DNA from 4 places in the Pleomorphomonas sp. PLEO genome. Region 1 is predicted to be linked to each of the others. Evidence: riboswitches for the same ligand, from Rfam matches in the RefSeq annotation. Region 1 holds a riboswitch; each other region holds the start of a gene.
What was found. Region 1 has a riboswitch for cobalamin ahead of AB6N07_RS02345 (DUF1636 family protein). Riboswitches for the same ligand answer to the same signal wherever they lie in the genome.
Positions count from the first base shown of each region.

Region 2: another riboswitch for cobalamin. It lies ahead of AB6N07_RS05495 (ribonucleoside triphosphate reductase); the one in region 1 lies ahead of AB6N07_RS02345 (DUF1636 family protein).
Region 3: another riboswitch for cobalamin. It lies ahead of AB6N07_RS07025 (CbtB-domain containing protein); the one in region 1 lies ahead of AB6N07_RS02345 (DUF1636 family protein).
Region 4: another riboswitch for cobalamin. It lies ahead of AB6N07_RS00660 (energy-coupling factor ABC transporter permease); the one in region 1 lies ahead of AB6N07_RS02345 (DUF1636 family protein).

Region 1 covers NZ_CP166625.1:549,954-557,517, forward strand. Annotated here, with positions in the region: gene cobG (precorrin-3B synthase) at 1-411, opposite strand, end outside; gene cobN (cobaltochelatase subunit CobN) at 408-3,734, opposite strand; gene cobW (cobalamin biosynthesis protein CobW) at 3,756-4,784, opposite strand; gene AB6N07_RS02345 (DUF1636 family protein) at 4,781-5,146, opposite strand; cobalamin riboswitch at 5,236-5,439, opposite strand; gene AB6N07_RS02350 (transglycosylase domain-containing protein) at 5,572-7,564, shown strand, end outside.
Region 2 covers NZ_CP166625.1:1,241,644-1,249,207, reverse strand. Annotated here, with positions in the region: gene AB6N07_RS05505 (anaerobic ribonucleoside-triphosphate reductase activating protein) at 164-793, opposite strand; gene nrdD (anaerobic ribonucleoside-triphosphate reductase) at 780-977, opposite strand; gene AB6N07_RS05495 (ribonucleoside triphosphate reductase) at 1,001-3,019, opposite strand; cobalamin riboswitch at 3,132-3,334, opposite strand; gene AB6N07_RS05490 (TetR family transcriptional regulator C-terminal domain-containing protein) at 3,650-4,240, opposite strand; gene AB6N07_RS05485 (hypothetical protein) at 4,449-4,676, shown strand; gene AB6N07_RS05480 (DUF2312 domain-containing protein) at 4,838-5,092, opposite strand; gene AB6N07_RS05475 (N-formylglutamate amidohydrolase) at 5,209-6,006, opposite strand; gene AB6N07_RS05470 (DMT family transporter) at 6,131-7,024, shown strand; gene AB6N07_RS05465 (DUF1036 domain-containing protein) at 7,222-7,564, shown strand, end outside.
Region 3 covers NZ_CP166625.1:1,574,650-1,582,213, reverse strand. Annotated here, with positions in the region: gene tcmP (three-Cys-motif partner protein TcmP) at 1-1,034, shown strand, start outside; gene AB6N07_RS07050 (cupin domain-containing protein) at 1,364-1,843, opposite strand; gene AB6N07_RS07045 (hypothetical protein) at 1,985-2,203, opposite strand; gene AB6N07_RS07040 (PRC-barrel domain-containing protein) at 2,530-3,342, shown strand; gene AB6N07_RS07035 (hypothetical protein) at 3,522-4,256, opposite strand; gene AB6N07_RS07030 (histidine phosphatase family protein) at 4,428-4,979, opposite strand; cobalamin riboswitch at 5,018-5,138, shown strand; gene AB6N07_RS07025 (CbtB-domain containing protein) at 5,166-5,378, shown strand; gene AB6N07_RS07020 (CbtA family protein) at 5,389-6,132, shown strand; gene AB6N07_RS07015 (N-acetyltransferase family protein) at 6,138-6,632, shown strand; gene arr (NAD(+)--rifampin ADP-ribosyltransferase) at 6,688-7,104, shown strand; gene AB6N07_RS07005 (GNAT family N-acetyltransferase) at 7,175-7,564, shown strand, end outside.
Region 4 covers NZ_CP166625.1:157,006-164,569, reverse strand. Annotated here, with positions in the region: gene AB6N07_RS00690 (autotransporter domain-containing protein) at 1-227, shown strand, start outside; gene AB6N07_RS00685 (FadR/GntR family transcriptional regulator) at 419-1,180, opposite strand; gene AB6N07_RS00680 (SDR family NAD(P)-dependent oxidoreductase) at 1,335-2,111, opposite strand; gene AB6N07_RS00675 (zinc-binding alcohol dehydrogenase family protein) at 2,239-3,252, opposite strand; gene AB6N07_RS00670 (winged helix-turn-helix transcriptional regulator) at 3,353-3,799, shown strand; gene AB6N07_RS00665 (solute carrier family 23 protein) at 3,818-5,113, opposite strand; cobalamin riboswitch at 5,397-5,602, shown strand; gene AB6N07_RS00660 (energy-coupling factor ABC transporter permease) at 5,632-6,309, shown strand; gene AB6N07_RS00655 (sugar ABC transporter substrate-binding protein) at 6,704-7,564, shown strand, end outside.

The sequences.
Region 1 (7,564 bases):
GAACTTGCCGGGCAGCGCGCGAAGGAAATTGTCAGCGACGATCGCCGCCTCTAGCTCTTTGGCCAGCGCGAAGGCATCACCCTCGGCCGTCTCGTCGAGATCAGACAGAGGGGAAGCAGCAACGTTGCGGACGGCCTCGGCGCCGACGTCTTCGTCAAGAAGACCGAGGGCGGCGAGTTCAGTCTCCACGGCGGCGAAATCGCTATCGCGAATGCCGCGAAGCTGCAAACCGCCGCGTCGACCGAGGTCGAGCTCGCCATTCCCATAGCGGGAAGCAACATCGGCAATCGCACGCGCCGTTTCGGATGCAAGACGCCCCCCCGTAACACGCAGGCGCAGGATCAGGCCATCGCCGCTCCGCATGGGACGACGCGCACCGGGGCACCAACCACGAACGAGGGGAGCGTTCATCCGAGGCGCGCCTCCGTGTCGGCAAGGCGGGCGGCCACCGAATTGCGCCGAACAACCCAGGCGCCGCGATCGATCACCTTTCGAAGTCGAAGAAGCGTGTCACGAGCCGCCGCCGGGTTGGCATCGAGCAGAAAATCCCGCACGTGGTCGTCGCCGAAGGTGGCGTCGAACAGCCGGTCGAAATGCCGCCCGTCGACGGCATCTGACAATGCCGCGAAGGCGCAGAGATTGGCGACCGCTTCGCAGATCTCGGCGGCGCCGCGATGGCCATGACGCATCTGGCCGGCGATCCAGCGCGGATTGGCAGCGCGGCCATGGATGACGCGACCGATTTCCTCGCTGAGCGCGCGGACCTTCGGCGCATCGCCGGTGGCGTCGACATGATAGAGCGCCGCCCGACCGCCAAGCGCCTGCGCCGCCGCCGCGAAGCCGCCCTCGTGAGCAGGAAAGGCGTCGTTGGAAAGAACGTCCTGACCATCGAGATCCTGCACGTGGACGAAAGCATCGGCGGCGGCGACGCGCGCCGCGAAACCTGTGGCGTCAGCGGCGTCGCCATCGCCTGTGTAAGCGTGGCCCGAGGCGGCGAGATAGGCATCGGCGAGCACGGTCCGATCGGCGCCAAGATCGTCCGGCGTCATCTCGCCAAGGCCGCTGCCGAATGCGCCTGGGGCTGCACCGTAGATGCGCGCCGGCGCTGCGTCGCCACTGGCCACAAGCGGATTGGTCTCCGCGTCCTCGTCCAGCGCCGCCACCGCCTTTACCGCTTGGTCGAACAGCGCGATCTGTCCGGGGAAAACGTCGCGGAAAAGACCGGAGACGCGCAGCGTCACATCGACACGCGGCCGGCCGAGCCGGGCGGGAGCGAGCACCGTAAACCCGGAGACGCGGCCAGAGGAAGCATCCCAGGTTGGCCGCACGCCCAGCAGAGCCAGTGCTTGGGCGATGTCGTCGCCGCCGGTGCGCATTGAGGCCGAGGCCCAGACGTCAAGCACGATGGATTTCGGCCAGTCGCCATGGTCTTCTGCGTAACGGGCAACCACCTCCTCGGCGGTGCGGGCGCCGATTTCCATGGCGGTACGCGTCGGCACGCCGCGCGGGTCGATAGCATAGAGGTTGCGCCCGGTGGGCAGCACGTCGAGTCGTCTTGGTCCGGGCGCACCCGATGGACCGGGCGCCACGCGCCGGCCATCAAGCGCGGTCAGCAGACCTTCCCGCTCGGCACCGGCCGAGGCGAGGAAAGCGTCGGTCGCCGAAAGATCACCACCGAGAGCCTCCAGATGAGTGGCGACGCGGGCCTCATCCGGCGCCCGGCCGAATACGTGCAAGCCGTCGGTGATGCGCATGTCCTTGACGTCGCAAATCCAGGCATCGAGCCGCGCCAGCTTGTCGGCCGGGTCGAGATCGATGGACAGGCCGGCCGCTTCGGCGATACCGGCTGTTTCGGCCTTGTCGATCAGCACGGCGGCAAGATGCTTGGCCCGCCGTGGATCGAGCGCCTGGGCATTGGCAAATTCATCGACCAGCATCTCGATTTCGGCGATGTCGCCGTACGCGCCGGCGCGGGTCAAGGGCGGCGTCAGGTGGCCGAGGGTTATGGCGGCGATGCGGCGCTTGGCCTGTGCTGCCTCGCCGGGATTGTTGACAATAAAGGGGTAAACGACCGGCAGGCCGTCTGTCAGTACCGTCGGCGCACAGTCGGCGGACAAACCCGCCGCCTTGCCCGGCAGCCATTCGAGCGTGCCGTGGGTGCCGAGATGGATCATGGCGTGGGCGTCGAAGCCGTACCTGAGCCAGAGGTAGAAGGCGGCGTAGGCGTGGCGCGGTGGCAAGTTGGGATCGTGATGGTCGGCCGCGCGACGATCGGGTCGACCACGATCGGGCTGTACGGCAATGACGAGATTGCCGGCAACGATCGCCGCCAAGCGGAAAGCACCCCCGCCGACCGATGGATCGGCCTCCGGCGTGCCCCAGGTGGCCCGCATCGATGCACGCAGCGCCTCCGGTAGCTCAGAAAGCCAGTGGTGGTAATCAGCGAGCGGGATATCGATCGTCGCCTGCCTGCCTTCCAGCGCCGTGATCAACGCCTTCTCGTCTGGCAGCACTCCGACATCGTAGCCGGCAGCGCGGAGATCGTCGGCGACGGCGATGAGCGAAGCCGGCCCGTCAAGTCCGACGGCATAGGCTGTGCGACCGCCCTTGCCGGAATAGTTCGAAAGAATGAGACCGATGCGGCGATCAGCACGCGGCGTTCGCCTCAATCGTGTCCAGCCATCGACGAGCCGAACCAGGCGAGCGATGCCGCCCGAATCCGGTCGGTGGCGGATCGGTGTGTATTCGAGCGCCTCGGCACGGTCGCTTGGCGCCTTGAAGCTGATGACTGGACCGTCCAGGCGACCGTCGACCTCCGGCAAGACGACGCTGATGGCAAGATCGGTGGCCGACAAACCGCGTGAGGAAGCCGTCCATGCCTCGCGCGACAAGGTGGAAAGCGGAGCCTGGATCACGGGCACGTCGGCAGCGTCGAGAAGGGTCGTGCCATCGGTGCGGCGCGCGGAGAAGGCGGTGCAATTGACGATGGCGTCCGGCTTGAAGGTGGCGATGGCCTCGCGGAGTGGACCGGCAACGTCCGGATCCTTGAGCGAGGTGACCCAGACAGGCTGCACCGTGAACCCGGCTGCTGCCAGCGCTTGCGTCGCCGCCTCGATCGGCGCGGCATCGCCGGCATTGACCAGCGCCCGATAGCCAACGACAAGCACCCGTCGGTTGCCAATGTCACCAAGCCTAGGAAAGAGGCCAAAGGCCGGCTGCGGTGCCGGTTCGGCCCATGCCGTGTTGCGTCCCAAACGAGCAGCAATGAAGGCGAGCGCGGCGGCGACATTGTCGGGACCGCCGAAGCTGAACCAGCGCTCCAGGAGATCAAGATTTTCCGCCGGCAACGTCGACGCCTGGGCAAGCCGGGGATCTGGCCGGTCGTCTCCCGGAATCAGCGCAAGCTCTATGCCCTTCGATCGCGCCAGCATGGAGAGTTCGTCAACACCGTAGCGCCAATAGTCGGCGCCGCCGAGCAAACGCACCAGCACGAAGCGGGCCTTCGATGCCACCTTTTCAAGATAGAGATCGACGGAATAGGGGTGGCGCAAGGCGGCGAGCGAAGCCAGCCGAAGGCTCGGCGCGTCGGGACCGAGCCTGCCGTGCACAGCGGCGACGATGCCGAGGTCGCTGTCGGAAAACGACAGCACGACGATCTCGGCCGGCGTCTGGCCAAGATCGACCGCCGCGACGCTATCGTCGAGGGAGCGAATCTGTTCGGCCAGAATGTGCAAGGCGCGCCCTTTCCGTTTGGGTCAGGCGAGGGCGGCGCGGATGGCCGTCTCGTCGATGCCCCTTTCGCCAATCACCACCAACGCGCTGCGGCGCGGCCCGGACGGCCAGGGCTTGTCGAAGGCATGGCGGAAGCGGCCGCCGACGCCTTGCACCAAGAGACGCATCGGCTTGCCTGCAATTTCGACGAAGCCCTTGATGCGCAGGACGTCATGCGCCTCGGCCACTGCCTTCAGCCGGGCCATCAGGCTTTCCGGATCGCTGACTGCGCCGACCTCGACGGCAAAGGTCGAGAAGTCATCGTGATCATGGTCGCCGAGACCGTCGTGATGGCTTGGCCGGTTGGCCAGATCGTCCTCGGCGGCGGAAGCCAGGCCGAGCAGGATTTCCGGCGCAATCTCGCCTTCGGAAGTCGGCACGACACGCACCGCCTTCGGCAGCGAAGCTGCGATGTCCTGTATGACGCGAGCCAATTCCTCGGACGAGAGCAGGTCGGTCTTGTTGAGCACCACGAGGTCGGCAGCGAGAAGCTGATCCTCGTAGACCTCTTCAAGTGGATTGTCGTGATCGACCGATGGGTCATCCTGCCGTTGGGCGAGCACGGCCTCGGGATCGTCGGCGAACCGGCCGGCCGCCACGGCGGCGGCATCCACCACGGCAATGACGCCGTCGACCGTGAGGCGAGCGCGCACATCCGGCCAGTCAAAGGCCTTGATCAGCGGCTTCGGCAGCGCAAGGCCGGAGGTCTCGACGATGATGTGATCGGGCCGGCGCGGCCCACGGGTCAGCGCCTCGATGGCCGGCAGGAAGTCGTCGGCAACGGTGCAGCAGAGACAGCCGTTGGCGAGTTCGACGATCGCATCCTCCGGACAGTCGGTGGCGCCGCAGGATTTGAGGATGTCACCGTCGACGCCGACATCGCCGAACTCGTTGACGATGAGCGCAAGACGACGGCCACCGGCGCGCTCGATGACGTGGCGGATCAGCGTCGTCTTGCCCGAACCGAGAAAGCCGGTGACGATGGTGACGGGGATTTTCGACTGGACGTTCATCGGCGGGTCTCCGGCTGCGGCGGGATGCGGGCAACGAGGCCCGATTTCAAAAGAGGCGGTCGCTCACGCCAGGGCACGCGGCCATCGTCGCTCGCAGCGTAACGCTCGGCGGCGGCGATCACTTCGTCGGGATCGGCCGCGTCGGCGGCGACATAGGTCCACCTGTCCGGCGCTGCCAACGCGACGGTGACCGGCCGTTTGCAGACCGACAGGCAATCGACGCCGGAAAGCAGAATATCGCTTTGTCCCTCGAGACGGCTGGCAAGAGCGGCATGAAGACGGGCGCCAGCTCGGCAGGCGTCGTCATCTCCTGCCGCGCGGCAGCTGAGACAGACGTGTAGGGTGACCGGGTATGCCGTCATGGCCGGCACTCCGGAAACGTCAATAGACGGCGGTCGAAAACCGCCGAGGCACGCGTCATGATAGGTCCTTTCCCGCCCCACCGGCGGTCTCGACATCCATGCGCGGCGGCAGGTCTCCTGGCTCGCGGTTCGTTGCCGGATACGGCCTTCCCAGTCTTTCGACCAGTGGCACGCTAAGCATCCGGCTCGCCGCTCACAGTTGCGGGGGCAGCTGCGGCTTTCGGAGTTTTCCGATTCCGCATTCCCTCTTTCGCCCTCCTCCGGGAGGAGGGACCGTCACGCCCGGCCATTTGGGGCTTGTTGCGAGGCAAAGTCAACCGAGCGGCGGAGCTGCCATCCTTTACGCCCCCTTAAACCGCCTCATTTAGGGTAAATCGGATGCTCCACGGGCTATGTAGCCCTGATGGAAGGAGTTGCGGCGAACGATGCGGAGCGACAGACGGAACATCCGACGCGAGCGGGCCGAGCCGACGTTCGAGGCACCGTCCCGCGAGGACGATTTTTCCGCCCGCGAGGGTGATCGCTTCACGCCGCCCAAAAGCCTGCCCAATTCCCGCAGCGGCCGATCATCGAGATCCGAGCGGATCGAACCCAGCTTTGATGGCGAGAACTACGACAGCGAGGAGGCGGAGATGTCCGAACAGCAGCCGCGTCGTCGCAAGTCCTCCCAGCGCAAGGCAAAGCGGAGCCGGCGGTCCGGTATGGGACTTTTCGGCCGTCTCATCTACTGGGGTGTCGTTCTTTGCATCTGGGGGCTGATCGGGGTTGCCGGCGTCATCGGCTACACCGTCGCAACCATGCCGCAGATCGACGATTGGAAGGTGCCGCCCCGACCGCCTAACGTGGAAATCGTCGATGCCTCGGGCACGATCATCGCCAATCGTGGCGACACCGGCGGCGAGGAAATGAAGCTGTCCGAAATGTCGCCGTTCCTGCCCGAAGCGGTGGTGGCCATCGAGGATCGACGCTTTTACCATCACTTTGGTGTCGACCCGATCGGCCTTTCCCGCGCTTTGGTCACCAACCTCTTCGCGCATTCGGTCGTGCAGGGTGGCTCGACACTGACCCAACAGCTTGCCAAGAACCTTTTCCTGCAGCCCGACCGCACGTTGGAACGCAAGCTGCAAGAAGCAGTGCTCGCCCTATGGCTGGAGTGGCGGTTCTCCAAGCAGCAAATCCTGGAGATGTATCTCAATCGCGTCTATCTCGGCGCCGGCGCCTACGGTGTCGACGCGGCGGCGCAGCGCTACTTCGGCAAGTCGGCCCGCGATCTCAACTTGGCCGAAGCCGCCACCATCGCCGGCCTCCTCAAGGCACCGTCGCGCTACGCGCCGACCAATTCGCCGGAGCTGGCCGCGACACGCGCCAAGGTCGTGCTCGCCGCCATGGTCGACGAAGGCTATGTCAGTCGTGACGACGCGGCGCGGGCGACGGCTGTAGGCGCACCATCCTCCCCGGCCAAGAGTGGTTCGGCCGCCAACTATGTCGCCGATTGGGTGATGGATCTTTTGCCGGGCTACGTCGCGCGCTATCGAAGCGACATCGTGGTGACCACCACCATTGATGCCCGCATGCAGGCGGCGGCGGAAAGTGCCGTCCGCACGACGCTCGACAAGGAGGGCGTCAAATACAAGGCGAGCCAGGGCGCTCTGGTTGCCGTCGACAATGACGGTGCCGTCAAGGCGCTGGTCGGCGGCAAGGATTATGCGGCAAGCCAGTTCGATCGGGCCATCGAGGCGCGGCGCCAGCCAGGTTCGGCTTTCAAGCCCTTCGTCTATCTTACCGCCATCGAGCACGGCTATTCGCCCGATTCCATCGTTGTCGACGAACCGGTCTCCATCAATGGCTGGTCGCCGAAAAACTATGAAAATGAGTATCTCGGTCCGGTGACGCTGACGACGGCGCTAGCCCGCTCGCTCAATACGGTGGCCGCCCGTCTCACCGCCACACTTGGACCGGATAACGTCGTGCAGACCGCTCGCCGCGTCGGCATCGTCAGTCAACTTCACGACAATCCGTCGATCGCCCTCGGTACGGGCGAGGTGACGCCACTTGAGATCACCGCCGCCTACGTGCCCTTTGCCAACGGCGGCTGGGGCATCATCCCCTATCTCGTCGAGGATATCCGTACCAAGGAAGGCAAGGTCCTGTTCCATCGCCAGGGCGACGGCCCCGGCCGGGTGATCTCCGATGTCGCCGTCGGCACCATGAACCGCATGCTGTCGGCCGTTATCACCGATGGCACCGGACAGAAGGCGCTCCTGTCCGATCGTCCGGTGGCCGGCAAGACCGGCACCAGCCAGGATTTCCGCGACGCTTGGTTCATCGGCTACACCAATGGCCTCACGGCGGGGGTCTGGCTGGGCAACGACGACAATACGCCGACGAAGAAAGCAACCGGCGGCGCGTTGACCGCGC
Region 2 (7,564 bases), 690 kb from region 1:
AGGCGCCCTCCGCCACCGGTGACCGGCGGTCGGCTTGACGCCTCCTTTGAAACGATACAGAAAACTAGGCTGGCGTTGGCGGGCTGTCAAGCGGACAGCGGCACGCCGCGCAGCCGTCCGCGCCACGCCGAGCCAGCTCGCTTCCAACTCGGCGCGCGCCCGATCAATAGGCGACCAGCAGTTCCGCGTCCTGGCAGCCCTTGCTCCGGAATGGCTGCCGCCGTGTCGGCGCCAGACCCAGCATGGCAAGATCAGCATCGAGGTGAGCGAGATCGGCTTCGGCAAGCAGCGACGGATGCACGGTGGTTCGAACCTCAAAGGCGACGCCGCTTCCCGCCAACGCAAGGAGGCTTTCGCGCGCCCGCGTCCCGCTTCCCACCACTCCCGTGACGCGCTCATAGTCGGCAAACGGCGCCTTGACGTCGAAACCGACCCAGTCGAGGTACGGCAAAAGGCGCGCAAAGCGATCGGGATAGGGGCCGGCCGTATGCAGGCCGACCCGGAAACCCAGCGCTCTCACGGCGGCGACGGCTTCCGGCAGCATCTTCTGCAAAGTTGGCTCGCCTCCCGAAAACACCACGGCGTCAAGGAGACCTCGCCGTTTCTCAAGAACCGACAAGACCGCCTGCCAGTCCGGCCCGGCACCACGGCCGGGCGGGATCAGGTCGACGTTGTGACAATAGCGGCAGGCGAGCGGACAGCCTTGGCAGAATACCGTGGCAACCAGTTCGCCCGGCCAGTCACAGGTCGACAGAGGCGAAAATCCGCCGACCGCCAGATTATCGACGGGCATCGGCAAGGCTCTTGCCTTCCGCGAACGCGGTCCGTTCGGCGAATTCGCTTTTCTTGCCCTTGTTGAAGGACGAGACGGGGCGGTGATAGCCCATCACTCGCGTCCAGATTTCGCAGGGCTGGCGCTCGTCGTTGGACAGAAGGGCGGCGGCATCGTTCTTGATGGCAGAAAGCGGCTTGTTCATCTGAAGTCTCCTTCGCAAATCGTTCACTCGGCAGCGGCCTGCTTCTGGGCAAGCCTCTCGGCATCGCAGATCGGACAGAATTCATGCTCTCCAGCGAGATAGCCGTGCTTTGGGCAGATGGAGAAAGTTGGCGTCACCGTGACGTAGGGCAGGCGGAAATTTTCGAGAGCTCGCCGGACGAGCTTCTTGCAGGCCTCGGCTGACGACACGCGCTCGCCGAGATAGAGATGGAGCACGGTGCCGCCGGTGTAGCGCATCTGAAGCGGCTCCTGGCGGCGCAGCGCCTCGAAGGCGTCGTCCGTAAAGCCGACCGGCAACTGGCTGGAATTGGTGTAGTAGGGCGCATCCGGCGTGCCTGCCTGTAGAATGCTCGGAAAGCGTTTCTTGTCCTCGCGGGCGAAGCGGTAGGTCGTGCCTTCCGCCGGTGTGGCTTCGAGATTGTAAAGGTGCCCCGTCTCCTCCTGAAAGGCGACGATGCGGCTGCGGACATGGTCGAGCAGACGGATGGCGAAGGCCTCGCCCCACTCCGTCGTGATGTCCTCGGTATCGCCGGTGAAGTTGCGGATCAGTTCGTTGACCCCGTTGACGCCAAGCGTCGAGAAATGATTCCGGAGCGTGCCGAGATAGCGCTTCGTATAGGGAAAGAGGCCGTCGTCCATCAGCCGCTCAATGGTCTTGCGCTTGATCTCCAGGCTGGTGCGGCCGATGGCCAGGAGTTCGTCCAGGTGGCGCAACAGTCCGGTCTCATCACCCTTATGGAGGTAGCCTAGACGGGCGCAGTTCACCGTGACGACGCCCAACGATCCCGTCTGCTCGGCCGAACCGAACAGACCATTGCCGCGCTTCAGAAGCTCCCGAAGATCGAGCCGCAACCGACAACACATCGAGCGGACCATGTTCGGCGTCAGCTCGGAATTGAGGAAGTTCTGGAAGTAGGGCAACCCATATTTGGCCGTCATCTCGAACAGGCGCGTGGCGTTGTCGCTCTCCCAGGGGAAGTCGGGCGTGATATTGTAGGTCGGAATCGGGAAGGTGAAGACGCGTCCCTTGGCATCGCCAGCCGTCATCACCTCCATGTAGGCGCGGTTGATGATGTCCATCTCCGCCTGCAGATCGCCATAGCGGAAGTCCATCTCGGCGCCGCCGATGACCGGCACCTGATCTTTCAGGTCATCCGGGCATACCCAATCGAATGTGAGGTTGGTGAACGGCGTCTGCGTACCCCAACGCGAGGGGACGTTGAGATTGTAGATCAGTTCCTGGATCGATTGCCGCACCTCTTCATAAGTCAGCTGATCCTTGCGGACGAAGGGAGCCATGTAGGTGTCGAACGAGGAGAAGGCTTGGGCGCCAGCCCACTCGTTTTGCAGCGTGCCGAGAAAATTGACGATCTGGCCGACGGCGCTCGAGAGATGCTTGGGCGGCCCCGCCTCCACCTTGCCCGGCACGCCATTGAGGCCTTCGGTGAGCAGCATGCGGAGCGACCAGCCGGCGCAATAACCCGAGAGCATGTCGAGGTCGTGGATGTGGATGTCGCCGTCGCGATGCGCCTTGCCGACTTCCGGCGGGTAGACGTGGCTGAGCCAGTAGTTGGCCGTCACCTTGCCGGAGACATTGAGGATGAGACCGCCCAGCGAATAGCCCTGGTTGGCATTGGCATTCACCCGCCAGTCGGCGCGTTCGAGATACTCGTCGATCGAGGACACCACGTCGACGACAGTGTTGGCGTCGCGGCGAAGGCGCGCCCGCTGCTCGCGATAGACGATGTAGGCGCGCGCCGTCGCAAAGTGGTTGGCCGAGATCAGTACCTGCTCGACGACGTCCTGGATCTCCTCGATCGACGGCATACGCTCGGCGAAGCGGTGGGCGATCACCTTCACTGCCTGCATCGCGAGGAGCTGGGCCTCGGCGCTGGAAAACTCGCCACTTGCGGCACCGGCGCGCTCGACGGCGGAACGAATCTTGTCGGCATCGAAGGGGGCGAGCGCGCCCGATCGCTTGAGGACGCTGAGAGGCGGCTTGACTGGAGATATTTCCGACATCGTTCCCTTGCACCGAATTCAGGGCAGAGAACGGAAGGAACGCAATCGACAACGGCGGAGACGGACTCCGGCCGTGCGTCGACGACGATCCACCGGTGCACCCCGCCCGAGGACAAATCAACTCGGCTGGGGCAGGTCTCCTGGCTCACGGGTCATCGCAACCGTTCCGTCTTCCCAGTACCCTAGGGCACCAGTGACTTCCGTGGAACGGGCACTCGCCGCTGACAGTTGCGGGGGCAGCGCCGGACTCGCACCGGCTTCCCTCTTGGCTCCAGATGTTGTGGCATCTGAAGAACCTCAGCTCAACAACTAGTATTTCGTGCCTCACGAGTCGGGTCAATGAAAGACGCTCGCGGTGAGCGGTTCTACCTATACGGCCTGTGAACGGATTGTGGATCGCTGGCCGAGCGCGCCCATTCGACGGGCTGACCCAGCCGGCCCCGCACATGCAAAAAGGCGCCTGCCACCCACCGATCATCGGTCGTTGGCGCGGCGCCTTCTTTGAAACGATACAGAAAACTAAGCTGGTCACACGTACAAGGGTACGGAACATATCTGCTCGCGCCCTAAGTCCGGATTTGCCCCCCAAAAAACACGAAGACTCCCGGCGAACACCATATCCGCAGCAGCCTATGGCTTGCCGCGGAAAACCGTGTCAAAGGCGATCCGTTTGAAGCGATCGAGCGGCTCCGGGCTGCGCTCGACTTTCATACGCAGGATCGCCCCTTCCCATGAGGTCAGCAGGAACTCGGCCAAGTCCTTGGCCGGGAACTGGGTGTCGATCTCTTTTGCTCTCTGCCCTTCTTCGATGCAGCGCTCGAACGGCTCCAGCCACTCCCGGTAAATCGCGGCCAGCCGCTCGCGCAGCACCTCGCTTGCCTGCGACACCTCGATGCTGAAATCACCGATCAGGCAGCCGCGCAGATAGCCGTCGGCGGCCAGGCGATCGGTAATGATATCGAGATAGCGGAACAATCGCTCGCGCGGCGTCAGTGTGTGGTCGTTGAGCGCCTCTCCGACCAGCTTTCGCGTGTGCGAGAAATAGTAGTCGAGCACCTCTCCGGCGAAGGCTTCCTTGGAGCGGAAGTGATTGGTGAAGGAGCCCTGGGGCACACCGGCGTCGGCGACCACGTCGCGCACGCCAGCCGCATGGTATCCCTTGCGGAACATCACCCGCAGACCCGCTTCAATGATGTCGTTCTTGTTCGATGGTCTCGGCATAGCTTGAAAATACGTACGTTCGTATTGATGGTCAAGTATACCAATTGAGCGTTGCGGGAGACTGCCCCGACACTCAGCGGCCGTGACGCCTGCTCCGCCCATGGCAGGGTCTCCACAAACAGAGCACGGCTTTTTGCCGGCGAGCCAGGCGACGTCTGGCAATTTAGGCAGAGCCCACGCGGCTCTGCGCGCGAGCCGCTATCCCAAGATGCTGTTCGTCGGCGATCCAGGAGCCCTCGTCTCGCCGGATTTCGCCAAACGCTTTGCAGCCAATCTCGAGAATTGCGAAGTCGTGCCGGTCGGCGCTGGCGCCCATTATCTCCAGGAAGATCATCCCGAAACGATCGCGTCCGGCGTGAGCCGCCTGATCGTCGCAACCACCCAACAGGCGTGCCGGGACCTAGAGAGTACCGGCCGAAACCTGAAACAGGCATAATTGGGCGATTGATTGAATTACGACCCCAAGCACGGTGGGCTTGCTGAGCCCACCGTATTCTCTGGAACCACGCGATGCCGGAATGGCCGGCCCTCGCTGCGCCGCATCTTCCACCACGAGACGACCCGCCGTAACGGACCATGTGGCGGCGCGGCCGCGCCTCAGACCATGCCGAGGGCGTTCATGTAGAGTTCGAGGATGGCTTCCGCCTCCTGGCGCTCATCCGGATCCTGCTTGCGCAGTTTTAGGATGGCCCTGACCGCTTTGACGTCGTAGCCGCGGCCCTTGAGCTCGGCCATCACGTCCTTGATGTCGTCCTGGAGCGCGGCCTTTTCTTCCTCGAGCCGCTCGACGCGTTCGATGAACTGCCGGAGTTCACCCGCCGCGACGCCGCCCTGCGATTCTGCCGATTCCATGCTCATGGGATATCTGTCCTGCCGATCTTGTCATTGGGTCCGGGCGGGGCTGCCGCCCGTGAGGCCGGCATGAAGTCCGAACTTCATGGGCCCGTCAACCATTTTCAAGCGTCCATTCACACGCCTGGCTCGTCGGCGCGCGATCGGTAAAAGACGGCGTCGCGCATCGCCGGCCGGCCCGCCAGCGGCGCGACCACCTCGAAAATCGTCTTCGCCCAGTGGTTTGCACCCGCCTCGTCGGCGATGTGATCCTGTCGCACCTCGATGAGAAGATGGGCAAGGCCGCGCGCCGTGCCGTGGTGATAGAGCGTATCATTCTTGAGCGCACCATCGTAGGGCTCGTTGTCGCCCACCTTGAGGCCGCGCGCCCGGAAGGCGTCGAGCGACGGAGTGACCATGCGGTCGTCGCTGTCCCAGAGAATCGCCATGTCCCAGGGGCGAGGAACGCCCTTCCAAGCCGGCGTGAAGGAATGGATGGACAGGATCACCGGCGGTACGCCAGTGCCGATCATCCGGTCGACCAGCTCGGCAATCGCCCGGTGATAAGGCCGGTGGAAGCGCTCGATACGTCGCTGCCGTTCGGCGGCGTCGACGCCGGCATTGCCTGGTACGATCGCCCCGTCGGAAAGCCGCATCACCAGCGTCGGGTCGTCCTCGCCGCGATTGGCGTCGATCAGCAGGCGCGAAAAGCGGGTCAAAAGGGCCGGCGCGCCGGTGAAGGCGGCGAGGCGACGGACAAGCCATTCGGTACCGATGTCATAGGCGATATGGCGCTCGAATTCTGCCGCCGGCAGGCCGAGATCGCCATAGGGCGGGGGGACCCGGTTGGACGCGTGGTCGGCGATGATCAGAAGGCCGCCAGCTTCGTTACCGGGCAGAAAAACGAAAGGGGAGTCGTCCGTCGGGTCCTGCATGGCTAACGATCCTAAATGCTGATATCGGTCGGATAAAGTCGAGATCCGTCCACTGGCCCACCGATCGTTCGACCGTTGCACATTCGCCGCGGTCCGCCCGGAGGCCGCCCCTCCAGGTCCGTTCATGTCCGCTGCCAGATCGCTGCCGCTATCCGCCCGCCCCGGTGAGGTTGTGGCCTTCCTCGCCCTCTGCCTGGGCGCCGTCGCCATGGGCATATCGCCGATCTTCGTCCGCATCGCCGACGTCGGCCCGTTCGCCAGCGCCTTCTGGCGCGTCGCCCTGGCAGTGCCGGTGCTGGCCATCTGGGCGGTGAGCGAGGGCGGCAGGGGCGCGCTTCTGGCCGCCTTCCGTTCGAGGGCCATCTGGCTCGCCGGTTTCTTCTTCGCCATCGACCTGTTCTTCTGGCACCTTTCGATCCTCCACACCTCGATCGCCAACGCCACCTTCCTGTCGTCGATGGCGCCGATCTGGGTGTTGCTGTTCTCCGGCCTGTTCATCGGCGAAAAGGTCGGCCGGCGCGAGGCCGGCGGCGTCATCGTCTGCATCCTCGGCGGCGCCGTGCTGCTCGGTGGCTCCTACACGCTCGATTCCACCAAGCTGATCGGCGATATCTACGGCATCGGCACCTCCTTCGGCTTCGGCACCTACTTCCTCGCCATCCGCGCCGCCCGCCGTGAGCACAGCACTGGCACCGTCACTTTCGGCGCCACCACGGTGACGGCGCTCTGCCTCGGCATCATCGCCTTTACCTTCGAGCAGAAGCTGCTGCCGTCCTCGCTGGCCGGCGCGGCGACGCTCGCCGCCCTCGCCTATGTCAGCCATATCGGAGGGCAAGGGTTGCTTGCTTTCGCCCTCGGCTATCTTTCCGCCGCCTTCTCGTCGTTGGTCATTTTCATGGAAGTGATCGCCGCCGCCCTCCTCGCCTTCCTGGTGTTCGGCGAGGCGATCGGCTGGAGCCAGGCGGCCGGCGGTCTGATGATCCTGGGGGGCATCTGGATCGCCCGGCCGCGATCGTGACAGACGCCCTCGGACACGACCAAAGACTGGAGCGTAAGCCCTTGAGGATGCGTGTTAATGCTGGAGCCAGACCGGACACGGCGGAACAGTGCGGGAGCTTGCGTAATTATACGTTGACATTTTGCCGTAGGTCACGCGATAAGGCGGGGCATTCTCCGATGAGCACCGGACAAGGATCGTTGGCGAGCGGAAAACCGATGGCGGCAGATAGGGGACCGGTACGACGGACGCGGCCGGCGATTTTTGCCGCGGCGCTGTCCTTTATCGCCCTCGCCGCGGCGACACCCGCCAAGGCCGATCTCAGGCTCTGCAACAAGACCGACGGTACCATTTCCGTGGCGATCGGCTACAAGGCCGCGGACGGCTGGCGCTCCGAAGGCTGGTGGAATATCGGCGGATCGAAATGCGGAACGCTGCTGACCGGTGCTCTCGCCTCGCGCTATTACTACCTCTACGCCGTCGACAGTCAGCATGGTGGCGAGTGGGGCGGCAAGGCGTTCATGTGCACGAGACGCAAGATGTTTACCATCGGTGGCGTCG
Region 3 (7,564 bases), 1.0 Mb from region 1:
CCTGGCAAAACGCAGGCGAGCAATTTCAAGACACATCGTTTGGCATTGCACTTGCGACACTGGCGAAGGTGAAGGCTAGATGGAATGAACTCGGCCGTTCCTTGAAAATGTCGGCCTACCTTGTAGAGAAAGATCCCACCGCATACGCGAAGTTACAAGGAGTCAGCGCTCTCTTTCCTGACGTCCAAATCAAGACATATCAAGGATCGTTTATCGAACTAGCGCAGACTATTCTCAGGGATATACCCCGTCGCGCATTTTCTTTTTTGCTAATCGATCCAAAGGGCTGGCGAATTGAGATGGATCGCATTGCGCCGCTGGTAAAGCGGCCAAACAGCGAAGTCGTCTTCAATTTCATGTTCGATTTCATCAATCGCTTCGTTAACGTTTCAAGTCCTGGAGTCGCTGCCAGCCTTGACGCACTATTCTTGGAACCAGGCTGGCGCCAATGCCTCAGAGAACCCACCCCGCAAGGGAGAGCCGAGTCCGAACATCGGAAAATAGTTCTTATAGAAGCCTTTTCGGGCACATTAGCGCGAATTGGCAACTATCCATTTGTTGCGGAGACCACTGTCCTGAGACCCACCGTAGACCGACCGCTCTATAGTCTGATCTATGGAACCCGCAGCCCGGCTGGGCTAGAAGTATTTCGGGAATGTCAGATCAAGGCACTGCGCAAGCAGGACAAAGCACGTGGAGTCGCCAAGTTACAAGCATCCGTAGCAGCTAGCGAGCAGGCAGAGTTATTCGAATCTTTTGCTCAAATGGCGCCCGACCCAGCCGAAGCCTATCTGGCGCAAGAACTGATCAACGCTAAAGCATCGCTGCTGGATCTGGTACCAGCGGGACCATCGATTGCGATCTGGGGTGACATTTGGCCCAGAGTACTCGGGCGCCATATCGTAAGCCGTTCACAACTCAACGCCGTCGCTAGCGATCTACGGAAATCGGGCCACCTGAACTTCCTGGACTGGGCTCCCCGCAAACGATCACCGGACGATCACTATCGGGTCCAGCGCGCCGAACAAACATGAAGCTTCCAAACTTCGCGGAACATTCCGCGCGACACAGAACAGCGGCGACAATCCATCTATGTAAATCTTTGCCCGCCAATCTCATTCCTCGGGCGGCTTTGCCTCCATGCCGTCATCTGGTACACGACGACGATGAGCGCCACGAACGCGGTGCCGCTGATCACCAAGCGGTGAACAGTGATGTGGAGAGCCAGAGGCGATAGTTCGCCGACCGCCGCCCCCGACCAAACGCCTGCGCCACTCCCTGTCGACACCGAGCAACGCGTAGTAAAGATCGGTCGGCCATCGGCGTCGCATCCCAAAACGATGGCCAAGCATGAAGCCCCCTGTCAGCCGTGTTCGTCGGGCGCCTGCTTTGGCTGTACCGACCAGGTCGCTGGTTTGTCGGCTTTGTCGGACTCCGCTGCCGCTGCCGTCGCCTGCACCTTGTCGGGTTTGTGGTGGGCGGGGGCGTAGATCGCGTAGACCTGCATGGGCTTCGTGCCCATATTGGTGATGTTGTGCCAGGTGCCGGCGGGAACGAGGACGCACCAACCGTCCGACACATGCTTTTCAAACGTCAGCTTGTTCTTGGCCTCTCCCATCTGCACGCGACCGCTGCCGGAGTCGAGACGCAGGAATTGATCGGTCTCCGGATGCACTTCAAGGCCGATGTCGCCGCCAACGGGGATCGACATCAGCGTCACTTGCAGGTAGCGGCCGCTCCAGGCAACTGAGCGGTAATTGGTGTTTTCCTTCGTCGCGCGCTGAATGTCGAAAGTTTGCGGCTGCGGACCAATGTCCTTGATCCTGCTACCAATGTTGTCCATGGCTGACCTCCCTGAAATGGTGCGATACTTCCCCGCCTCTTATTGCCCTCGGCAATTGAGTATTCATCGCGATGATAGAATCGCGACATCCATCGACCGAGGGTAGGCCCGGAAAATACTCAGAGCCCGCACGAAAAGGACTTAAGTCCGATAGTCGTATGTCAGTCTGTAGGTAGCGCCGACGAGGTTGAGGCGTCGGGATGGCACCGAGCGATCTGCCCGGTTCTCGTCGAGATCGATCGGCCCGTGCCGTTTGACGGCGGCGCTGGCGATACCCTTGAGGATGGCGCCCCTGAGATCGCCCTTCCGACAGGCGAGGCCTTCGGCCCTGAAGGAAGGATAGCCCGGCCCCTCTGGCAACGATGAAAACGCGCCAAACCTTAGTAATCAAACGTATTTGTGAGTAATATCCGAGCCTTCACCGCAAATTCGGCGAGGAATACTGTCTTCATCTAGCCATGGGGTAACCTCAATTTTCAGCGGTTACTTAAAATGGCTACAGGAGAATTTACCCCCAAACCGCTCAGCACTGGCTGCCTCACTGGCCATCGGACTTGCCGCGCTCGGAGTGTCATCGGTTTTGCCCTGACATTGAAGGTGGGGTCCACGGTCGCGATACCGGCCAAAGGTTGGCGCCGATCAACGGCGTTCCCTCGCGGCGGTTGCACACTCCAAGGAGTCCCGACATGTTATGGAATGCCTCCAAGATTAAGGGCTACGCCATCGCCGCCAGCGACGGCGATGTTGGCACCGTCAGCGACCTGCTGTTCGACGATGAAAGCTGGCTCATCCGCTGGCTCGTCGTCGAAACCGGCGACTGGCTCACCCACCGCAGGGTGCTTCTCCCGACGTCAACGCTGGGACACGCCAATGAGCGAAGCCGGGAGTTCTCGGTCAAGCTGACGATGCGGCAGGTCGAAAATAGTCCGGATATCGACACCGAGCGGCCGGTGTCGCGGCAAATGGAAAACAACATCTACGGCTACTATGGCTGGAGCCCCTATTGGGGAAGCGGCCTCTATATGGGTGGCGGTGGCTACGGCAGCGTGATGGGCGCACCCATCCTGGCACCAGAGCCGGATACACTGCGTTTCGAGAACGAGGTGCTCGAGGCGCATCGGCGGCATGATGATCCGCACCTGCGCAGCGTCAAGGCGGTGGACGGCTATCATATCCATGCCACCGATGGCGATATCGGCCATGTCGAGGACATGCTGGTCGAGGAAGCGGACTGGAGCATCCACTACCTCGTGGTCGACACCAAGAACTGGTGGCCGGGGCAGAAGGTGTTGATCTCGCCGCGCCTGGCCAAAGACATCAGTTGGGCGGACAAGACCGTTGCCCTGAGCGTCGACCGGCAGGTGGTCAAGAACAGCCCGGTCTACGATGCCTCAACGATCGTCGATCGCGATTACGAGAACCAGTTCGGCACCTATTACAGCGGGTCCGACGCGGGCCCCTTCCACAGGCGGCCTCCGCTGAATGGTCTGCATCCTTGATTGCCAAGCGCTCGGCGCTCTCGGCGGGTTTGATGCCGCCGGGAGCGGCCACTTTGCCAGACGGATCCTCGGACGCGGCAAGCTGAGGATGGTCGCGCGCTCGCGGGCACGTCTTTCTCGACGCCTCGCCTTTGGGAGTCCATGGGAGTCCACCCGCGCCTATGTGGACTCATGCCTCCTCATGCTCCCTCGCCCACCAGCCCAACCCGCAGGCTCTTGTTGCAAGCCCTCATCTCGTACACCGCGACGATCAACGCCACGAACACCGCGCCGCTGATTGCCGTGCCGAGGTCGATGCTGTGGAGGTCGTGGGCCAGAAGATTGGCGGCGGCGGTGCCGGCGGCGACGATGAACACCACCGCCAGCCAGTAGAAGCCGAGGTCGGTGTAGAGGCCGTTGCGCCCGATGGTGAGCAGGAAGCCCAGGGGAATGGCGAACACCACCATCGCCCCGAAGTTGCCGAAGCCGAGCGGATAGGCGGCCGCGTCGCCCCCCACGCCGCCGAGCACGCCGGCCATGAGCAGGGTGGCCCAGTAAAAGCCGGCCACCGGGATGAAGTCGCGCTCGTCGGCCGACGGTTCGCGGAGGCGCCAGACAATCACCGTGATGGCGAGCAGCAGGCACAGCACCGGCACCGACGCCAGCCTGACGTGGAGATCATGGAGCGCGTTGGCCACGTTGGAGGCGGCGGCGACGCTGAGGATGACCGCCGCCCAGAAGTAGAGCGTGCTGGTGTATTTCAGGAAACGCTCGGCCAGCAAGACGAGCGCCAAGTCGCCGAGCAGATAAGGCAGCCCCTTGAGATGGCCGAGACCGAGCCCATCGGCGAGAAAATCGCCGAGGCTGGCGCCGAACACGCTCGCCACGGCAAGCGACAGCCAGTAGATACCATTGATCTTCGGAAGGCATCTCATGATGTCACCCCTTGGTTTCAGAGTCGGACCGAAACTCTCAGTGGCGCGAGGGAACACCACGAATTGGCAAATTCAATGGTGAGGCTGTGGCGATTTGTCGTAACCCGTCATAATTGAGCGCCCAGCAACACACCGATACATTTACGGCAACCGGCCGTCGCAACGGGTAAGCTAGCTCAGCCTGAGCGACCACCGGTCGCCATGGCGCGTCAGCTCGCAGGCCGACCAGGGCATGGGATCGAGGCGCCAGATCATCGACAGCGGCGCCTCGAGCGCCGCCGTGAGGGCGATCCTGACGATCGTCGCCGGGCACAGCGCTACGATGGCCCCCGATCGTTCCTCCAGCCCGGCCAGCCAACCGCCGACCCGGTCCCGCGCGCTGGAGATGGCTTCGCCGCCATGCGGGGCCGCCGCCATATCCATTCGCCAGACCTCGAAGCCAGCGGGATCAGCGCCGGCGATCTCAGTCATCGTCCGGTTCGCCCAGTTGCCATAATCGAGATTGGAAAGCGCCTCGGCCACCTCGGCCGGCACCCGGACGGTGGCGTTGGGGCCAATGGCGATTTCGGGTGCGTGGATAAGGTGATCGGCTTCGCTAAGGCAGCGGCGCACCGTCTCCGGCAAGCTCTCGAAGGTCAGGTCCAGCCGATCGCGGCCCGGAAAGCGCGGGGCGCGGCGGTCGTTGTCGGTCGGCACTGTGATCAGCGTCAGGCGAGCGGCCATCCCCATTCCTCATCGATCATTTGCGATTGACAGGCATCGGCACTTAGCGGAGGGTGAGCGACGATGTTGAGCGGAAGCCGGTGAAACTCCGGAGCGGTCGCGCCACTGTAATCGGGCTGAAACCCGAGAGCCAGACCTGTTCGCCATCCTTCTGTCATCGGGACGCGCAATCCCAGGAGGCTTTCCATGTCCAGCATTTCACGCACCGCTCCCCTGTCGCCGCCGGCCGCCATTCCGCTGGGCGAGGTTCTGCCATGGGCCGTGTTCGCCGGTCTGCTACTGATGCTGGCGGTGTATTTCGTCGGCGCCGAGGAAGGCGCGACCTCGCTGTTCAACAGCATGTACGTGCATGAATTCGTGCACGACGGCCGCCACCTCCTGGGTTTCCCCTGCCACTGAGGCGTCTTTCATGACTGGAAAGCTTTTGCTGCGCGGCATGATTGCCGGCGTGGTCGGTGGCCTCATGGCCTTCCTGTTCGCCCGCCTCTATGGCGAGCCGCTGGTCGATTTCGCCATCGCCTTCGAGGAGCAGGCCAGCCACGCGGCCGGAGAAGCCGCCGAGCCCGAGCTGGTCAGCCGGGCAACGCAGGCCGGCCTCGGCCTGCTCACCGGCGTCATCGTCTACAGCGCCGCCCTCGGCGGCATCCTGTCGCTGGTGTTCGCGCTGGTGCTCGGCCGCTTCAGCGCCCTCGGCGCCCGCCCGCTCGCCGCGCTGCTGGCACTCGCCGGTTTTGTCGCGGTGATCCTGGTGCCGGCGATCAAATACCCGGCCAACCCGCCAGCCGTCGGCAGCCCGGAGACTATCGTCATCCGCACCCAGCTCTACTTCATCATGCTGATGGTATCGGTCGCGGTGATGATCGTCGCCTTCGCGCTGGCGCGGCAGACTTGGGCGCGCCTCGGCGCCTGGAATGCCGTCCTCCTCGGCGGCCTTGCCTATATCGCCGTCATGGCGGCGGTGATGACGCTGCTGCCCGAGATCAACGAAGTGCCGGAAACCTTCTCCGCCGTCATGCTTTGGCGCTTCCGTCTGGCCTCGCTCGGCCTGCAAGCGATCATCTGGGGCGCGCAAGGCCTGTTGTTCGGCTTCCTCGCCGAGCGGCTGCTGTCCGGCGCGGCTCCCCAGGGCGCGCGCCGCCTCGGCCGCGCGTAAACCGCATGCTCGACATCCATCCGGCTAGGGTCGCCGACCAGGGAAAAATCGTCCAGCTCTGGCACCGGGGATGGCACGAAGCGCATGCCGCCCTCGTGCCGCCCGAGGGGTTGTCCTTTCGCACCGAAGGCCACTTCGCCATCTGGCTGAAAGAGGCGAAAGACGCCTTCTACGTGGCGAGGGACGGCACCGAACTCATCGGGTTTGTCTCCGTCAAAGCAGCGGAAGTCGTCAAACTCTATGTCGGCACATCCGCCCGTGGAACCGGAACGGCGCATGCGTTGTTATCGTTCGCGGAACAGCTTTTGTTCGCCGATGGGGTGTCGGAGGCCGAACTGCTTTGCACGGCCGGCAATAGCCGCGCCGAAAGGTTCTATCAGCGGGAGGGCTGGCACCTCACAGACACCTTTGACGATGCGCTTTGGATGCCGAAGGGCGTCAGCCGGCAATTCATCGTAGCGACCCATCGCTTTCAAAAAACCCTGATACCGGCGACCTGAAGGCTCTCTGTGCCAACGGCGGCGGCGTCAACAATAAACGGGGAGCCTTGTGCCTATGTCAGCTTCGGCCAGCGTGTTTGCGCAATCCTTCTTCCACGGAACCAGGGCCAACCTGCGGCCGGGCGACCATATCGTCGTCGGTCATTCTTCGAACTTTGGCACCCCTCAACCGCTTTCATGGGTCTATTTCTCGGGCACGCTGGACGCGGCGATCTGGGGCGCCGAGCTTGCCGCCGGCCTTGAGCCCGAGCGCATCTATGTCGTGGAACCCACCGGGCCGATCTTCGACGATCCCAATCTGACGGACAAGAAATTTCCCGGAAACCCGACGTTATCCTATCGCTCCCGCGATCCCCTCAGGATCATCGCGGAAGTGACCAAGTGGCAGAGCCATTCGCCCGAACAGGTGCGGCAAATGAAGGAAGGCCTGGCGCGCCTGGCGCGTGAAGGCGGCCAGCCCATCATTGACTGACGGGCAAGCGACCGCCCCTCTGACCAACCCCACGCTTGGACACCGCCTGCCGCCGCGATAAGGGATATCGATGACCCTTCAAACGCCTCCCTCTCGCCACGAGACCGATCGCCTGGTGCTGCGCCCATTCGCCGACGGCGATTGGGGCCAGTACGCCGATTATCACGCCCGCCCCGAGGTCTACGCCTATCTCTATGCGCCGCCGCCAACCGGGGACGCCCTGCGTGAGAAATTCGACCGCGTGCTGGCCGCCCGCTTCGAGGGCGACGGCGATGTTTACCGGCTGGCCGTCACCGTGAAGGCGGGCGGCGCGGTGGTCGGCGAGGTTCTGCTCAAGCTGGCCAGCCGAGACGCACTTCAAGGCGAGGTGGGTTACATCTTCAACCCCGTTCACGCCGGCAAGGGCTACGCCACGGAAGCCGTTGCCGCCCTGCTGCGGATCGGCTTCGAGGCCATCGGC
Region 4 (7,564 bases), 390 kb from region 1:
GGCAGCACGCCTTTGGCGACACTGCGACCGAGAAGCAGCTCACGTTCAAGTCCGGCGCCGACTTCACCAGTACCGGCGTCCCCATTGCCAAGGACGCGCTGGGGCTCAATTTCGGCATGGATCTGGCACTAACCAAGCAGACGCTACTGAGCGCCGATTATTCCGGCCAGTTTGCCGACAATGAACAAAGCCACGCTGTGAAAGTGAACTTCAAGGTCGAGTTCTGATCAGGATAAGCGGATCTGCCTTTTCTCAAGGGCAGATCCATCCTGCCTTGAGGGGCGCGATGGTATGGCGACGCTGGAAAAGATAAGGCCCTTTGTAAAGCTGCGATCGTGGGATGGCGCGAGGGGCCTTGTAGTGTCTCGCGCCGATCCATGCCACACAGCATCCGCAACTGCGTCCGCGTGGCACTGCTTCAAGGTGCGCGCGATCTTTCAGCTTCGCGCTCACGACGTGCCGACAGCGAGCGATTGACATCAGCCTCCGAGAGGTCGATCAGCTCGATCAAACGGCTGCTTGCGGCTTCGGCATCGCGTTGGGCGATCGCCTCGTAGACCCCCAAATGCAAGGGGAGTGAAGGGCGCTGGCCATAAGGATTGTCATCTGACAGTCTGAAGCTGATCAGCAAGGCTGTGGCGATCAGGCTCGCCAGGGAGCCGAACAGTTCGTTGCCGGTCATATGCAGAATGTTCTGGTGAAATGCGAGATCCGCCTCGGTGAACCGCTCGTTGTCGTCGACGAACCGCTCCATCCTCTCATAGCTCTCTTTGAGAGCTGCGATCTGCTCCTCACTGGCGCGCCGGGCTGCAATCGCGCCGGCGCTCGGCTCGATGGCACGGCGCAATTCGAAAAGCGCCCGGGCCTCCTCGAAGGTTGACTGAGGGCCGTAACGCCAGGCGAGAATATCGGGATCAAGGAAATTCCAGTCAGCACGCGCCCGGATACGCGTCCCTGTCTTCGGCCGCGCTTCGACCATACCTTTGCCGGCCAGCACCTTGATGACCTCGCGAAGCGCCGTGCGGCTGACGCCATGCGCCGCGCTCCAATCGTCGGCGTTGGGCAGTGGGTCGCCCGGCAGAAGCTCGCCGCGCACGATGCTGCGTCCAAGCAGATTGAGTAGCTTCGCGTGCACGCTAACACTCGCCGATCCCTGCGGGCTCGAACTGTTGAAAAGCATGTTCTATCGCCCCCTACAGGATATCATCATATTGATATTATTATTCTACATGAAACTCGTCAACTATTGGTAGGTAACAAGATATATCCTGTTCGATGTGTGCCACTTGGTCGCTGCACCGTCCTGACGAATTCGTTGCCAGAATAGCTTCCCCCTAAACCCACCCGGCATCCACGATGAACTGCTGGCTGGTGCACATGCGGCTGTCATCGGAGGCGAGAAACAGTGCCATGCGGGCGATATCGTCAGTCTGCAGTCGACCCGGCAGGCATTGCCTCTGGTCGATCTGCGCCTCGGCCTCGGGCGTCAGCCACAGCTCGATTTGCCGTTTGGTCATCACCCAGCCGGGAACGAGGCAGTTCACACGGATATTATAGGGGCCGAATTCGCGGGCGAGCGCCCGCGTCATCCCCGTTATTGCGGCCTTGGCCGTCACATAGGCGCAGCAATCGGGATCGCCCACCATCCAGGTGATGGAGCCGAAGTTGATCACGGATCCACCACCGAGCGCCCGCATCTGCGGAATGACGGCTTGGGCAGCAAAGAACTGGTGGCGGAGATTGACGGCCATGCGATCGTCCCAATAACCCACATCGACATCCTCAACGCGATGGTGATCGTCATTTCCGGCATTGTTGCACAAGACGCTGATCGGTCCGATCTCGGCGCTCGCCTGGGCAATGGCTGCCTTCAGCGCTTCGATATCGCGTAGGTCGCAGGGGAGGAATAGAGGCGGCGTGTTTCCCTCGGTCCCGATCGCCTCTGCCAGTGCTCTCCCAGCCTCCTCGGCAATATCGACGAAGGCGACACGGCTGCCCTGGGAGCTGAAATGCCGGACGAGGCTTTCCCCGATGCCGCTGGCGCCGCCGGTGATGAATATGCTGCGCTCCTTGAGGCTGGGATAGCTGGCATATGTAGTCTGGCTGGTCATCGGCTATCGCTCCCCTGTCGCTTGCGCGGCCGCCTCAACCGTTGGCGGCTTATCGCGACCTGCTAAGCGACAAAGAAGACAACCGCGTAACAATTCACCGAGACCAATGACCCTTTGGATCAAGCTATTAGAATCCTTCCAGCACGATCTTGCCGCGCGCCCGACCGCTCTCGATGGTCGCGTGGGCGCGGCGGAGGTTATCGGCGTTGATTGGCCGCAGCACCTCAGTGAGCGTCGTGCGCAACTGTCCGGCATCGACGAGACGAGCGACTTCGCTGAGCAGCTTGCCTTGTTCTTCCATGTCCGGCGTTTCGAATAGCGCGCGCGTGAACATCAGCTCCCAGTGCACCGATACGGCCTTGCGCTTGAAGCCGGTGATGTCGAGCACCTCCGGATCGTCGATCAGACCGAAGCGTCCCTGCGGCGCGATAAGCTTGGCGATCTCGCCGAGGTGGTGATGCGTTTGGGTGGTCGAGAAAACGAAGGCTGGCGCGCCGATCCCGAGAGCGGCCACTTCCTCGGCCAGCGGGCGCGCGTGATCGACAACGTGGTGGGCGCCGAGTTCGCTCACCCAAGCCGCCGTCTCGGGGCGTGACGCCGTGGCGATGACGGTGAGATCGGTCAGCGCTCGGGCGAGCTGAACGGCGATCGAGCCGACACCGCCAGCCCCGCCAATGATGAGAATGGCGTTGGCTGCGCCAGTAACCTTGCGTTGCACATCGAGCCGGTCGAACAGCATCTCCCACGCGGTGATGGCTGTCAGCGGCAGAGCCGCGGCCTCGGCGTTGCTGAGCGATTTTGGCTTGCGGCCGACGAGGCGCTCGTCAACCAGATGGAACTGACTGTTGGCGCCGGGGCGGGCGATCGAACCGGCATACCAAACCTCGTCGCCGGGCTGAAAACCGGTTGTCTGGTTACCAATAGAGACGACGCGGCCGACGGCGTCCCAGCCGAGCACCTTGAAAGAGTCTGGTGCTGGGGCGGAGCTGGCGCGCACCTTGGTGTCGACGGGATTGACCGAGACGGCGGCGACCTCAACGAGCAGATCGCGCCCGGTAGGCGTCGGTGTAGGCAGCTCGACATCGAGAAGCGAGTCCGAACGGTCGATAGGGCCAGCTTGGCGATAGGCGACGGCTTTCATGGCTACTTCCTCTGCTATGGATATGAGCGATTGTTGCGCCTATGATCGCTAATAGCCAATACGCACAAAAAGCGCAGATACTGCGGAAAAGGATAGTGTCATGGCCAAGGTCCGGCATTCACGCTTTGACTGTGCGCCCGGCTGTTCGGTTGAGGCGGCCATTGGCCTCATCGACGGCAAATGGAAGTCGGTGATCCTGTTTCACCTGCTGGAGCGGACACTGCGCTTTGGCGAGCTGAGTCGCATCCTCGCATCGGTCACGCCGCGCATGCTGACCAACCAGTTGCGCGAGCTTGAGGAGGATGGATTGGTGGTGCGCACCGTCTATCCGCAGGTGCCGCCCAAGGTGGAATATTCATTGTCGCCACTCGGTCGCTCAATGGAGCCGGTCCTGATGGCGCTGAAAGCCTGGGGCGATGCCAATATCGGCCGCTTCGGTAAGCCCAAGGGCGTCGATTCGCGTGAAAAGCAAAACCCACCGGCGCCGACCGGCCAGACGACCGGAGGGCACCAGTGGGCGAAGTTCGATCCGGCCCCGATCGAGTGATCGGAGCCGTTTTCCCAACTAGGCCCGCTTCGGGCCGCGATCGAGCAGCGCGTAGAGCAGGATGGCGCCGAAGGTTGCGGTGCCGATGCCGCCCAGCGTGAAGCCGCCGATGTTGAGGGTGAGATCGCCAGCGCCGGCAATCACCGCCGCCGCCGTGGTGATCAGGTTCTTGGTCTCGGAGAAGTCGACCTTGTTCTCCACCCAGATCCGGCCGGCGGTGGCCGTGATCAGGCCGAAGATGACGATGGACAGGCCACCGATCACCGGGCCGGGGATGGTGCCGATCAGCGCGCCGAACTTCGGCGAGAAGCCGAGCAGGATGGCGATCACCGCCGCCACCACGAAGATCAGCGTCGAGTAGATCTTCGTCACCGCCATCACGCCCATGTTTTCAGCGTAAGTGGTGACGCCGGTGCCGCCGAAAGCGCCCGACAGCATGGTGGCGAGGCCATCACCGAGGAAGGCGCGGCCCATGTAGGGGTCGAGGCTGCGGCCGGTCATGGCGCCGATCGCCTTGATATGTCCAAGGTTCTCGGCAACCAGGATGACCGCCACAGGTGCGATCAGCGCCATGGCGCTGGTCGAGAAGGTCGGGGCGGTGAAGGTCGGCAGGCCAAACCAGGGCGCGGCGTCGAGCTTGGTGAAGTCTATCGGTGCGTCGCCGAAAGAGGCGGCCCCCAGCCAATAGACGATATAGCCGACGAGGCCGCCGATCAGCACCGGGATACGACGCAGCATGCCCGGTAAGTAGACAGCGGCGACACCGACGGCGACGATGGTGATAAGGCCGACGCTCCGGTCGAAGCCAGTGGCCGAGATACCCTTGACGGCGATCGGTGCCAGGTTGAGGCCAATGGCGGCGACGATGCCGCCGGTAACGACCGGTGGCATCAGCTTCTCGATCCAGCCATAGCCGATCTTGATGACGACAAGGCCGATCAGCGCGTAGACGGCGCCGGCCGCGATGATGCCGCCGAGCGCCACCGAGATGTTGGTGTTGGGGCCGGTGCCGGAATAGCCGGAGGCGGCCATCACCACGGCGATGAAGGCGAAGCTCGAGCCGAGATAGGATGGCACGCGGCCACCGATCACCAGGAAAAAGATCAGTGTGCCGATGCCGGAGAACAGCACGGCGACATTCGGGTCGAAGCCCATGATGATCGGCGCCAGCACCGTCGAGCCGAACATGGCGACCACGTGCTGGAAGCCGGCGATCAATGTCTGCGGCCAGGGCAGGCGTTCATCCGGCGCGACACGATCGGCGGCGGTCAGTTTCCAGCGCGGAAACCAGCCTTCGGTTGGGCTTTTTGTCATGATTGTCTCGTCTGTTGTCCCAGGTCCGTCCCCCGTGGGCGGTCGCATGGGAAAGGCGAGATGGTCACTATCTCCAGGAGCGGCGAAGGCGAAAGAGCGGCCTTCTGCGACCGTTGTCAGCAGCTCAATGGAGGGAACACTGTTTCTGAACGCGAAAACGCGTATTTTTACCAGATGGTCAGAATTCAACCCATTGGTAATCCACAGAAAAATCGGTGGAATCGGCCCTATGGTCGAAGGGGCGGCGCACCCGAATCGTCTTGACAGGGGCGGTGGATTGCCGAAAGTTGGCCCCGTGCAAGGTGTTCCGGCGGCATGCGGCCGCCGGGATGAAACGGGAATGGGGAAGGATCACGATCCGAAGCCCCGGCCGCCCCCGCGACTGTGCGTGGTGAGCTTCCGTCCAAAATGCCACTGGGAATCCCGGGAAGGCGGACGGCAGGCAGCGATCCACGAGCCAGGAGACCGGCCATGCACAGAATCGGATTCCGTCGGGTGAGACGGAAAAGGAGACTGATATGCATATCGAACCGGGCCTGGTGGCCGACGGTAAACTATGGCTCAGCTATCTGACGGCAGCGGGCGCGGCGGGCTACTGCGTTAAGCTCGCCTGGCAGGCGGTGCGCGAGAGCGGTGCCATTTCGCTTGGCCTGCGCAGTGCCGCCACGACGGCTCTCGTTTTTTCCTTCTTTGAGGTATTGCCGCACTATCCGGTCGGTGTCTCGGAGGTGCATCTCATCCTCGGCTCGACGCTGTTCCTGATCTTCGGCACGGCGCCCGCGGCCATTGGTCTCGCACTGGGGCTCCTGGTCCAGGGGTTGTTCTTCGCTCCTTTCGATCTGCCGCAATACGGCATGAACGTCACAACGCTCCTGGTGCCGCTGTTCGGACTTATGGCGCTTGCTCGCGGCATCATCGCGCCGGCTACGCCTTATGTTGATCTGAAGTACCGGCAGGCCCTGGCCCTCTCCACCGCCTATCAGGCGGGCATCGTAGCCTGGGTTGGCTTCTGGGCTTTCTATGGACAGGGCTTCACCGTCGGCAACTTTGCCGCCATCAGTTCGTTCGGTGGCGCCTACATGCTGGTGATCATCGTCGAGCCGCTGGTCGATCTCGCGGTGCTCGCCGGCGCCAAGCTTCTCAATGGCCTGCGCGGCAGCTTCCTCGTCGAACGCCGCCTCTACGACGCCGCCTGACGGCCGTGCGTTGATCGCATCCTTGCCGCGCCGCTCCGATAACCCGGAGCGGCGCGGTTTGCATTTGTAGGTCGCTGTGCTGATGGACGTTCTTGTGGCCGGATGAGGCATGGATCGGTCATCGTATGCGTTGGCCGACGTCTGGCGGTCTTGACAGTTGCGAGCCTTTCCGCATAACGTCGTAAACGTTTACGGAAGCGAGCAGGCAGGGAGGAAAATCCTGTCCCGACTGGAGAGCCCCGGACGTCATTGTCATGTCGGTAGGCATGGATGGCGAACGGTAGGTTATGGCTCTTCGAGATCAGGACAATCTGCCGGATCGCCGTTCACCGTTCTCGGTCCCGCCGGTCATCATCGAGCCGGAACCGGTCGGCCAACTGGAGGAGTAGGGAGCATGAAGACATCGGCAATCCTGGGAGCGGTGCTCTACGCCGGCGCCGCGACGCTTGGCATGGCGGCATATGCCGCCGATCCCGTCACCATTACCATCTGGTGCCAGGACAGCGAGACGCAGCCGGGCCTCAACCTCGCCAAGGAGTTCGGCGAGAAGAACCCCGACATCAAGGTCGTCTATCGCCAGATCCATTTCGACGACGTGACGTCGGAGGCGATGCGCGCCTATTCGACGGGCCAGGCGCCCGACATCATCGCCATCGATAATCCCGAGCACGCGCTCTTCGCCTCGCACGGCGTCTTCCTCGACCTCACCGACCGCATCGCCAAGTCGGCTGTGATTCACAAGGAAGACTATTTCCCCGGTCCGCTGGCTTCCGTTACCTGGGACAGCAAGCTCTACGGCGTGCCGAAGGCCACCAACACCATCGCCCTCTACTACAACGCCGACATGTTCAAGGCGAAGGGCCTCGACCCCGACAAGCCGCCGCAGACTTGGGACGAGATGGTCGACGCCGCCCGCAAGCTCAACGATCCCGCCAAGAACGTCTATGGCATCGCCTTCTCGGCCAAGGCTTCGGAGGAAGGCACCTTCCAGTTCCTGCCCTGGGCGCAGATGACCGGCGGCGGCTATGACAAGATCAACACCGATGGAGCTGTCCGCGCGCTGACCATCTGGAAGACGCTGCTCGATGAGAAGCTCGCCTCGCCCGACACATTGACCCGTGGCCAGTGGGATTCCACCGGCACCTTCAATTCCGGCAATGCAGCCATGGTCATCTCTGGGCCATGGGAACTCAACCGCATGTCGCAGGAAGCGAAATTCGATTGGCGCGTGACGCTCATGCCAGTTCCCGAGGTT